3 regions of the Streptomyces sp. LZ34 genome follow, and region 3 is predicted to be linked to each of the others. Evidence: riboswitches for the same ligand, from Rfam matches in the RefSeq annotation. Region 3 holds a riboswitch; each other region holds the start of a gene.

Region 1 (3,265 bases), 4.2 Mb from region 3:
ACGACGTGGTGTGCCTGTCCACGCCCGCGGAGTTCTCGGCGGTCGGCGAGTGGTACGAGGACTTCTCCCAGACCAGCGACGCCGAGGTCGTCGAGCTGCTCTCCCGGTCGACCGGGATGCCGGGTGAGGCGCATCCTGGTAGATGAAGCAGGAGGTGATGACTGCGATGGAGACGATCGTGGGATGCGACATCGAAATGGAGTTCCGTGAGCTCGGACCCCTGACCGAGGCGGTCGTCCGGCTGAGGATGCACGACGGGACCGAGATGCTGGCTCAGGGCCGGGCGAACCGGAACCCCGACGACCCGGCTCAGCCGCGGGTCGGCGAGGAGGTCGCGGCGGCGCGCGCGCTGAACAACCTCGCTCACCGGCTGATCTCGAAGGCGGGCGGTGACATCGAGGAGGTCACGCACGCGAAGGCACATCTGGTGATGTAGGGCGGGTCTGCCGCGGCACCGGGCCGCGGCAGAGCACCCTTCACGACACACCTCTCAGATCTGGACGCCCTTGGACCGGAGATAGGCGAGCGGGTTGACGTCCGAGCCGTAGTCGGGCCCGGTGCGCATCTCGAAGTGCACATGCGGTCCGGTCACGTTGCCGGTCGCCCCGGAGCGGCCGATCTGCTGGCCGCCGGACACCGACTGGCCGACATGGACGGACAGCGCGGACATGTGCGCGTACTGGCTGTACATGCCGTCGGGGTGGCGCAGCACGACCTGGTAGCCGTACGCCCCGCCCCAGCCCGCGGCGACCACCTCGGCCGAGCCCACCGCGCGCACCTGGGTGCCGGTGGCGACGGGGAAGTCGACCCCGGTGTGGTGGCCGCTGGACCAGTTGCTGCCGGAGACGCCGTAGGCGGTGCCGACGGAGTGGCTGGAGACCGGCGTGGTGAAGGACGACGAGGATTGCGCCGCCGAGCCGGACTGCTTGGCGCGCTCGCGGGCCTTCTGCGCCTGCTCGACCCGCTGCTTGGCCGCCTGCTCGGCGCGCTGCTTGGCCCGGGCCTGTTCCGCGCGCTGCTTGGCCTGGTCCGTCTGCTCGGTCCGGGGCTTGCTCTCGCGCGCCTGCCCGGCGGGGGACCGGCTTCCGTCGAGGGTGAGCTTCTGGCCGGGGTAGATCAGGTCCGGGTCGCCGCCGATGACCTGGCGGTTGGACTCGTAGAGCCGCTGCCAGCCGCCGACGCCGTCCATGTCCTGCGCGTCGGCTATCCGGGACAGTGTGTCGCCGCCGACCACGGTGTACGAGGAGCCGGAGCGCCCGGAGGCGGCCGCGCTCTGGTCGACGGCCTTGGTGGTGGCCTTCGGAGCGGCTTCCGGAGCAGCCTTCGGCGTGGCTTTCGGGGCCGCCTTGGGAGTGGACTGTGTGGTGCCGGAGCTGCCGGTGGAGACGTCCGCGGGCTGGCCGCCGCGGGTCAGGCCCGCCTTGACCGAGCAGACCGGCCAGGCGCCGGGGCCCTGGGCGTCGAGCACCTTCTCGGCGATGGCTATCTGCTGGTCCTTGGAGGCCAGGTCGGCCCGCGGCGCGAAGGACGTCCCGCCGAACGCCTCCCAGGTGGACTGGGAGAATTGCAGGCCGCCGTAGTAGCCGTTCCCGGTGTTGATGCTCCAGTTGTCGGTGGACTCACACTCCGCCACCTTGTCCCAGGTGTCGACGGAGGCGGCGTTCGCCTGGCCGACGCCTATGAGGGGCAGCGCGACACCGGCGCCGCCCGCGGTGAACGCGAGCGAGGCGCGGGAGACGCGGCGGGGCCGGGGCCGTCGGTGACGTCCGCGTGCAGCCATTGAGCTCATCCTCTCCTGACGCCTGCGAGGTGAGCTGTCGGGTTCGGGCGGGAGCTGCCCGGCCGCGCCTTTCCCGGTGCCCCCGGCACCGTGGCGCGACTTCACCCCTAGCCGTCCCGCCCGACATCGCGCGGCACGGCGCCTACCTGGTTCCCCCGCTCCTGCCGTGACAGGTCGTCGTGTCACTCCTCCGCCACGGCAGGACTCGGCGCTCCGGCGGAGGAGAGACCCGTGCATGGAATGCGACGGGTGCGGCACAGTAAACACATCGTTTTGGTTACGACAAGGTCTCGACGGACCTGTGTCCGGAAATCGATCACGTCAGCGATGAACTGTGATCCGCGTCACTGCTTTCCAGATGGGGTGATTATGGTGCGGAATCCGCAATGCCGAATTGCCCCTGTTATGCGATTAATGCCGCCAGAGACATAAGGGCGCCGATCGGGGGAAGAGGAGCCGAAGGGGAATGGACGGGGAATGTCGGGGCACTCGGCGCGGCGGCTGACGAGCCGCCGGATGCCCGACCCACAGGAGGTTGCCCATGGCACAGCGGTACGGCGGGACGCCCGCGAGGCGTCGGCCGCCGGTCTTATCCGTATGCGCACTGCTCATCGGCGCGCTGGCCGCGGCCACGGCCTGCGGCACCGATACGGACTCGGGGGCGCCCGCGCCGCCCGGCTCCGCCGACGCGCCCCACTCGGCCACGGGCTCCTCCCGGCCCGGCACGGCTGAGCCGAGTGCCGCCGGGCACGACGCCGCCCCGGCCTCGACTCCCGCGAAGGCGCCGACCGCGGCCAAGCCGTCCGTCGCCACCGAGGGCGCCTCCGCCGCCCCGCCCGCCGTGCGCCGCATCTGCTCCGAGGGCCAGCTGAAACTGTCCACCGGCCGGGCGGATATCGGCGCGGGCAATGTCTATGTTCCCCTGGCCTTCACCAATACCGGCGAGACCAGTTGCACGCTGACGGGCTTTCCCGGCGTTTCCCTGCTCGACGCCCCCGGCGCGGCTATCGGCGACCCCGCCACCCGCCGTGGACCGGCGCGTCCCACGGTCGTCCTGAAACCCGGCGACAGCGCCTACGCGAGTCTGCACACCCTCAACAAAGGCCTCTCCGACAAGCCCTGTTGGCGGACCGCGTCCGAAATTCGCGCCTACCCGCCGGACTCCTACCGCTCCATGAAGACGTCGGCGCGCTCCTTCCAGGTCTGCGGGGAAGTATTCGAAGTCACCGCCCTCGAGCCGGGTTCCCAACCCTGACCCGGAGCGCCACGGCCGGGCGCGGAACCGCTGTCCCCGCCCCGCGCCCGGCCGGACGTGCCGGAAATGAATTGGCCGGGAAGCGCGGCCACATGACGCCCCTGGGTGTCCGAAAATCTTGATGGGTCCGACACCCACTGGCCCCTTTCGCTCTTCCGCAATCATTATCGGGTGGGCCACCATGTGAAGAGGCCTCGCCTGAGCCGGCGCGGAGCGTCTAGAGGGGACGA
Region 2 (3,265 bases), 3.5 Mb from region 3:
TCGACAAGGCGCTGGCCGAGTCCCTCGGCGCCTGGACGGGCGGCGTCGCCGAGCCCCGCTCCATGCCGCCGATCACCGCCGACGACACCGGCCGCGTGATCATCGTCGACCGGCCGGGCGCGGTGCAGACCCAACTGCTCATCGGCCGGATCGGCGCCGACCGCCACGACCGGGTCTGGCCCGCCCAGGTGCTGGGCACCTACTGCCTGGGCGGCACCCTCACCTCCCGGCTCGACCGCGTGCTGCGCGAGGAGAAGGGCTACACCTACGGCGTGCGCGCCTTCGGCCAGGTGCTCCGCTCGGCGGCCCCGGATCCCTCCGGAGGGGCCACGGGCGCCGCGATGCTGGCCATCAGCGGCTCGGTGGCCACCGAGGTCACCGGCCCCGCCCTGGAGGACCTGTGGAAGGTGCTGGGCACGCTGAAGGAAGAGGGCCTCACGGACGCCGAGCGCGATGTCGCCGTGCAGAACCTCGTCGGGGTGGCCCCGCTGAAGTACGAGACGGCGGCCGCCGTCGCGGGCACGCTCGCCGACCAGGTCGAGCAGCACCTTCCGGACGACTTCCAGGCGCAGCTGTACGCGCGCCTCGCGGAGACCGGCACGGTGGAGGCGACCGCGGCGGTGGTGAGCGCCTTCCCGCCTGACCGGCTGGTCACGGTGCTCGTCGGTGACGCCTCACAGATCGAGGAGCCGGTCAGGGCGCTCGGCGTCGGCGAGGTGCGCGTCATCCAGGGCTAGCCAAGCTGACAGGCCGACAGAGTGACGGGCTGACCTGCCCGGTCGGCCGCGCGAGCGGCCCCGGTGAGGGCCCAACAGGCCGCTGCGACAAGGACCCTGGCGCCGTTACAGGCGCCGGGGTCCTTCTTTTGCTGGTCGTTTCGCCCGCTTTATGGCAGAGGTTGCCCGTCTGGCCGGTCGTGTCTGTGGGGAAACCAACAAAAAAGCGGAACCGTTTGGTGATCGAATGCGGTCGCGCTTAGCGTCAGTCCGGTTGTCCGCCCGAGACACGCCGCACCCGCGGCACGGACATCCATCGCCGAGTCCCCGTACGGCGCAAGCCAGGGGAGCCGGGGAACCAGCCTCGCCCGTCGCCGCCCACGGCGCCGGGAGGGTGATCCCCAGGGGTGAATCGGACGCCTTCTCCGCGAGGGGGAGGGGCCCGTAGGAGACCTTCCTGCTCCGAACCCGTCAGCTAACCCGGTAGGCGAGAGGGAAGGAAAGGAGTGCGCCGGACCATGGCGTTCACCCGTACCACCGGGAAGCACCGCCGCCCCACCCGGGCCCCCCGCACCGCCCGTTCCGGCGCCAACATCGCGGGCATAGCCACGTTGGCCGCCTCCGGTGTGGTCGCCGGCTTCGCCGCCCCGGCCCTCGCGGCGACGGACGACGCGCGCGGCTTCGAGGACACCGGACTGCGCCAGGCGGTCGCCATGGGCGACGAACTCGCAGACCAGGTCGCGACCCAGGCGCAGACCCAGCAGAACGCCGCCGAGGAGGCCGCCGCCAAGGCGCAGGCCGAGGCCGCGGCCCGCAAGGAGGCCGCGCGGCAGGCGGCCGAGGCGAAGCGAAAGGCCGAGGCGGCCGCGAAGAAGGCCAAGCAGGAGCGCGAGGCCAAGGATCGCGCGGCGCGCGAGGCGGAGCGCAAGCGGCTGAACACGTTCGTGTCGCCGATCACGGGCTCGTACCTCTCCACCGGCTACCAGGCGTCCAGCGGCCTGTGGTCCTCCGGCAGCCACACCGGGGTGGACTTCCACGCCGCGTCCGGGACCTCGGTGCACTCCGTCGGCTCCGGCACCGTCGTCGAGGCCGGCTGGGGCGGGGCGTACGGCAACAACATCGTGATCAAGATGAACGACGGCACGTACACCCAATACGGCCACCTGTCGTCCATCGGGGTCTCCGTCGGCCAGACGGTCACCCCCGGCCAGCAGATCGGCCTGTCCGGCGCCACGGGCAACGTCACCGGACCGCATCTGCACTTCGAGGCCCGCACCAGCCCGGACTACGGCTCGGACATCGACCCCGTCAGCTACCTGCGCTCGCACGGCGTGAACATCTGATCACGCCCCCGCGCTTCCCGAAGGCCCCGGTCCCGCGGACCGGGGCCTTCGGCGTACCCGCCCGGCCGCCTGGTCGCCTGGCCGCCTGGCCAAAAAATATCCATGAAATCCCCCCGCCCATCGGAAATTCCAGCTGCTTAGAATAGAGTCGCTGAACACGCGTCAATCGGCTGCGTTTCGCGGAGATTAAGGCGGAGGTTCGACAATGCGGGACCGGAAGTGAGCGGCGATACGACCGCGATGCGGGGCGGTCGCCGGATTTCGGCGCACGCGGTGTGTACGGCGATCCGTGACGATATCGTCTCCGGCACCTTCGCGCCCGGCAGCCGGCTGATCGAGGAACTCCTCGCCCAGCGCTACGGCGTTTCGCGCGTGCCCGTGCGCGAGGCGCTGCGCACCCTGGAGTCGGAAGGCTTTGTGACCACCCGCAGGCACGCGGGCGCGTGCGTCGCGCAGCCGTCCGACCGGGAGGCGGCCGACCTGCTGGACATCCGCGCGCTGCTGGAGCCGCTGGGGGCCGCCCGGGCCGCCCAGCGGCGCACCGAGGCACACCTGAAGGTGTTGCGCGGCCTGGTCCGGCTCGGCCAGGAGCGGGCCCAGCGCGGGCAGCTGGGCGAGCTGCGGCCGCTCAGCGACTGGTTCCACGAGACGCTGGCCCAGGCCTCCGGCAGCCCGAGCCTGGCCGGGCTGCTGGTGCAGCTGAGGCGCAAGATCGCCTGGGTGTATGCGGTGGAGCCGGCCCGTCGGCCGGCGACGCCCGCCCCGGGCGGCGCCCTGCGCTCCGACTTCTCGCTCCGGGCCGTGGAGTCCTGGGACGAGCACGGCGCGCTGGTCGACGCGGTGGCGCGCGGCGACGCGGACCGCGCGCGGGCGCTCGCCGCGGCGCACGCGGAGCGCTCGATGTCGGAATACCGGCTGCGCCGCCCCTCCCGCGTGAGGAGTTCGAAACATTCCGTAAACACGGCGGGTGTCCGGAATTAACAGCGGCCCCGTATACAACTTCTAAGAATTACCGCCGGTGTATCGCGGCCGTGGATTTCCGCGGCCGCGGATTTCGCGTCCCCATATTGCGTGGATAAACAGTGCGGCCGCGGTCCCCTGTAGTGGGTCACCGCGGCCGCGCCGTGTGGATGTGCCGAATTGATTCGCCGAGAATGCGCTGAGAAGCAGAGTCTCAGGCATATCGGGCGGAGTCAGTCAGACGGT
Region 3 (3,265 bases):
TCGCCCCGGCGCCGGCGTCGGTCCACAGGTTCTTCGGGCGCCGGTTCTCATTGCGCTCGATGACGGCGTTGGCCGCGCTGAGGATCGTCTGTGTGGAGCGGTAGTTCCGTTCCAGGAGGATGGTCGTGGCGTTCGGGTAGTCCTCCTCGAACTGGAGGATGTTGCGGATCGTGGCGCCCCGGAAGGCGTAGATCGACTGGTCGGCGTCGCCCACCACGCACAGCTCGGCGACCCCGAGCCCCTCGCCGTCGCCCTCGCCGTGATCGCCGTCGGCGGCGGCCACCGGGCCCGTCCCCACCAGCTCGCGCACCAGCGTGTACTGCGCGTGGTTGGTGTCCTGGTACTCGTCGACCAGGACGTGCCGGAAGCGGCGGCGGTAGTGCTCGGCGACGTCGGGGAACGCCTGGAGCAGATTGACCGTCGTCATGATGATGTCGTCGAAGTCGAGGGCGTTGGCCTCGCGCAGCCGCGACTGGTACATCGCATACGCCTCGGCGAGCGTCTTCTCGAAGCCGTCCGAGGCCTGTCCGGCGAAGGTCTCCTCGTCGATGAGCTCGTTCTTCAGGTTGGAGATCTTGGCGCTGAAGGACTTGGGCGGATACCGCTTCGGATCGAGATCGAGGTCCCGGCACACCAGCGCCATCAGCCGCTTGGAGTCGGCCGCGTCGTAGATCGAGAAGGAGGACGTGAAGCCGAGCTTCTTGGACTCCCGGCGCAGGATGCGCACGCAGGCGCTGTGGAAGGTCGACACCCACATGGCCTTCGCGCGCGGGCCGACCAGCTCCTCGACCCGCTCCTTCATCTCGCCCGCGGCCTTGTTGGTGAAGGTGATGGCGAGGATCTGGCCGGGGTGCACCTGGCGCGCGCCGAGCAGATACGCGATGCGGTGGGTGAGCACCCGGGTCTTGCCGGACCCGGCGCCCGCGACGATCAGCAGCGGCGAGCCGGTGTGCACCACGGCGGCCCGCTGCTGCTCGTTCAGCCCCTCCAGCAGCGCGGCCGGGTCCGCCGCGGGCCGCGCCGCGCCGTCGCGGTAGTACGCGTCCCTGGGGACGGGCGCGTCGAACGCCCCGTCGAAGAGGTCGTGCGGGACGTCCTCACCGGCGGACCGGCCGTCGTCCTCGGGCGGCGGAGGCTGCTCGTCCGAGGGCCCGAGGTCCGCCAGGAAGCTGTCGTCAAAGAGGCTGCTCATCGCTCACCGAGTCTAGGGCGCCGCACTGACAGCGTACGTACGGATGTCACGAAACGGTTTCGGGGCAAATCGAACACCAGCCTTCACACGAGCCCCACACGCCCGCTACCGTCCTGCGACAGGCGGTCCGGAACCCGTCGGCGACCGCGTCGACACGGGCTGTCTCCGCCGAGTCCGGCCCCGCCGTAAGAGGCAGCCGGAGCCGGGGACCCAGAGGCACCACTGGGGTGAATCGGTCCACGCGGCGACGCCAGCCGTCCGCCGCACGGCCCGTAGGGCAGCCTTCCGACGCCCGAACCCGACAGCTAACCCGGTAGGCGGTCCACGGAAGGAGTCGCCTCCCTTGGCGTCGCACCGCAAGCCGCGGACCCGAATACTGGACTCGGCCACCGGCCGCCGCACCGCCGTCGGGGTCACCACGGCCGCCCTCGCCTCCGTCACCCTCCTCTCCCAGACGGCGAGCGCCGAGCCCGGCAAGCCCAAGCCGACGGTCGAAGAGGTCAAGAAGAAGGTCGACACGCTCTACCACCAGGCCGAATCCGCGACCCAGAGCTACAACGCCGCCAAGGAGCACACGGGCGAGCAGCGCGCCAAGGTCGACCGGCTGCTGGACAGCGTCGCCAAGCGCACCGAGAAGCTGAACGAGGCACGGCGCAAGCTGGGCAGCTATGCGGCGGCCCAGTACCGCAACGGCGGCATGGCCTCCAGCGCCGCGACCCTGCTGTTCGCCTCCGACCCGCAGGACATCTTCGACCAGTCCCATCTGATGGACCGGCTGACCGGCGAGCAGAAGAAGACCGTCGACGACTTCCTGTCGCAGCAGGCCAAGGCCGCCAAGGAGCGTACGAAGGCGGGCGAGAGCCTGGCCTCGCTGACCCGGTCGCAGCAGCAGCTGAAGACCAAGAAGAAGACCGTCCAGGACAAGCTCACCCAGGCCCGTCAGCTGCTGTCGAAGCTGACCGCCGAGGAGAAGGCGCGGCTGGCGGCGATCGAGAAGAAGAAGGAAGCGGAGGCCCGGCGCAAGGCGGCGGAGCTGGCGCAGAAGCAGCGGGAGGAGGCGGCGAAGCGGCAGCAGGAGCAGCGGGAGCAGAACCAGGAGAGCGGCTCCGACTCGTCGGGGTCTTCCGGGTCCTCGGGGTCCTCTGGGTCTTCTGGGTCCTCGGGCTCCTCCGGCTCGTACGCCACCAAGGCCGACAAGGCCATCGCCTTCGCACGGTCACAGCTCGGCAAGCCGTACGTCTGGGGCGCGACCGGCCCCAACTCCTACGACTGCTCGGGGCTCACCCAGGCCGCCTGGAAGGCCGCCGGGGTCTCACTGCCGCGCACCACCTGGGACCAGGTGAAGGTCGGCACGCGCGTATCGACCTCCGACCTCGAGCCGGGCGATCTCGTCTTCTTCTATGACGACATCAGCCATGTCGGCCTCTATATAGGCGACGGAATGATGATCCACGCCCCGAAGCCGGGCGATGTGGTCAAGAAGGCGCCGATCACCGAGATGCCGATCTACGGGAGCATCCGCCCGGCGTAGCGGCTCGCAGCCTCCCCGGGGTCCCGAGGGGCTCTCCGGGACCCCGGGAGGCGGCGGCTCAGGTGCCGGGCTTGCGGCCGTAGACGTACACGTCGTCGCCGTTGCGCAGCAGGCTCCAGTACTTCTTGGCGTCGGCCTTGCGCATGTTGACGCAGCCGTGGGAGCCGGGCGGCGACCACACGCTCCCCGCGATGGAGTGGAAGGCCTGGCCGCCGTCGAAGAACTGGCTGTACGGCATCGCGACGTCGTAGATCGTCGACCAGTGGTCGATGTGCCGCCAGTAGATCTTCTTCAGCCCGCCCCGGGTCTCATACCGGTCGCGGCCGCTGCGCACCGGCACCGGGCCGTACTTCAGCCGCGAGCCGTCCTGGATCCAGCTCAGCTGGCGGGTGAGGTCCACGCAGGCGATGCGGCCCTTGTTGGTGGGGCACTTTCTCGCCTTGTTCGGGTTGCGCCCGGCCGCCTTCTGCGAATTGATCACCTTCATCACGCCCCAGGTGACCGGCCCGGCGTAGCCGATGGTGGGGCTGATCCCATGGTTG

What was found. Region 3 has a riboswitch for cyclic di-AMP ahead of ACWY4P_RS30355 (NlpC/P60 family protein). Riboswitches for the same ligand answer to the same signal wherever they lie in the genome.
Region 1: linked by a shared signal. The riboswitch ahead of ACWY4P_RS49815 (transglycosylase family protein) and the one ahead of ACWY4P_RS30355 (NlpC/P60 family protein) in region 3 are both predicted to bind cyclic di-AMP.
Region 2: linked by a shared signal. The riboswitch ahead of ACWY4P_RS15045 (M23 family metallopeptidase) and the one ahead of ACWY4P_RS30355 (NlpC/P60 family protein) in region 3 are both predicted to bind cyclic di-AMP.

Annotation. Positions count from the first base shown of each region.
Region 1 is NZ_CM132680.1:11,513,967-11,517,231, forward strand. Features, by position in the region: partial or broken gene ACWY4P_RS49805 (phosphoribosyltransferase) at 1-125, shown strand, start outside; gene ACWY4P_RS49810 (dsRBD fold-containing protein) at 167-436, shown strand; gene ACWY4P_RS49815 (transglycosylase family protein) at 491-1,780, opposite strand; cyclic di-AMP (ydaO/yuaA leader) riboswitch at 1,786-1,967, opposite strand; gene ACWY4P_RS49820 (DUF4232 domain-containing protein) at 2,322-3,035, shown strand.
Region 2 is NZ_CM132680.1:3,853,893-3,857,157, reverse strand. Features, by position in the region: gene ACWY4P_RS15050 (M16 family metallopeptidase) at 1-737, shown strand, start outside; cyclic di-AMP (ydaO/yuaA leader) riboswitch at 1,024-1,221, shown strand; gene ACWY4P_RS15045 (M23 family metallopeptidase) at 1,235-2,059, shown strand; gene ACWY4P_RS15040 (GntR family transcriptional regulator) at 2,300-3,040, shown strand; gene ACWY4P_RS15035 (HPr family phosphocarrier protein) at 3,257-3,265, opposite strand, start outside.
Region 3 is NZ_CM132680.1:7,318,149-7,321,413, reverse strand. Features, by position in the region: gene pcrA (DNA helicase PcrA) at 1-1,192, opposite strand, end outside; cyclic di-AMP (ydaO/yuaA leader) riboswitch at 1,349-1,527, shown strand; gene ACWY4P_RS30355 (NlpC/P60 family protein) at 1,536-2,723, shown strand; gene ACWY4P_RS30350 (L,D-transpeptidase) at 2,782-3,265, opposite strand, start outside.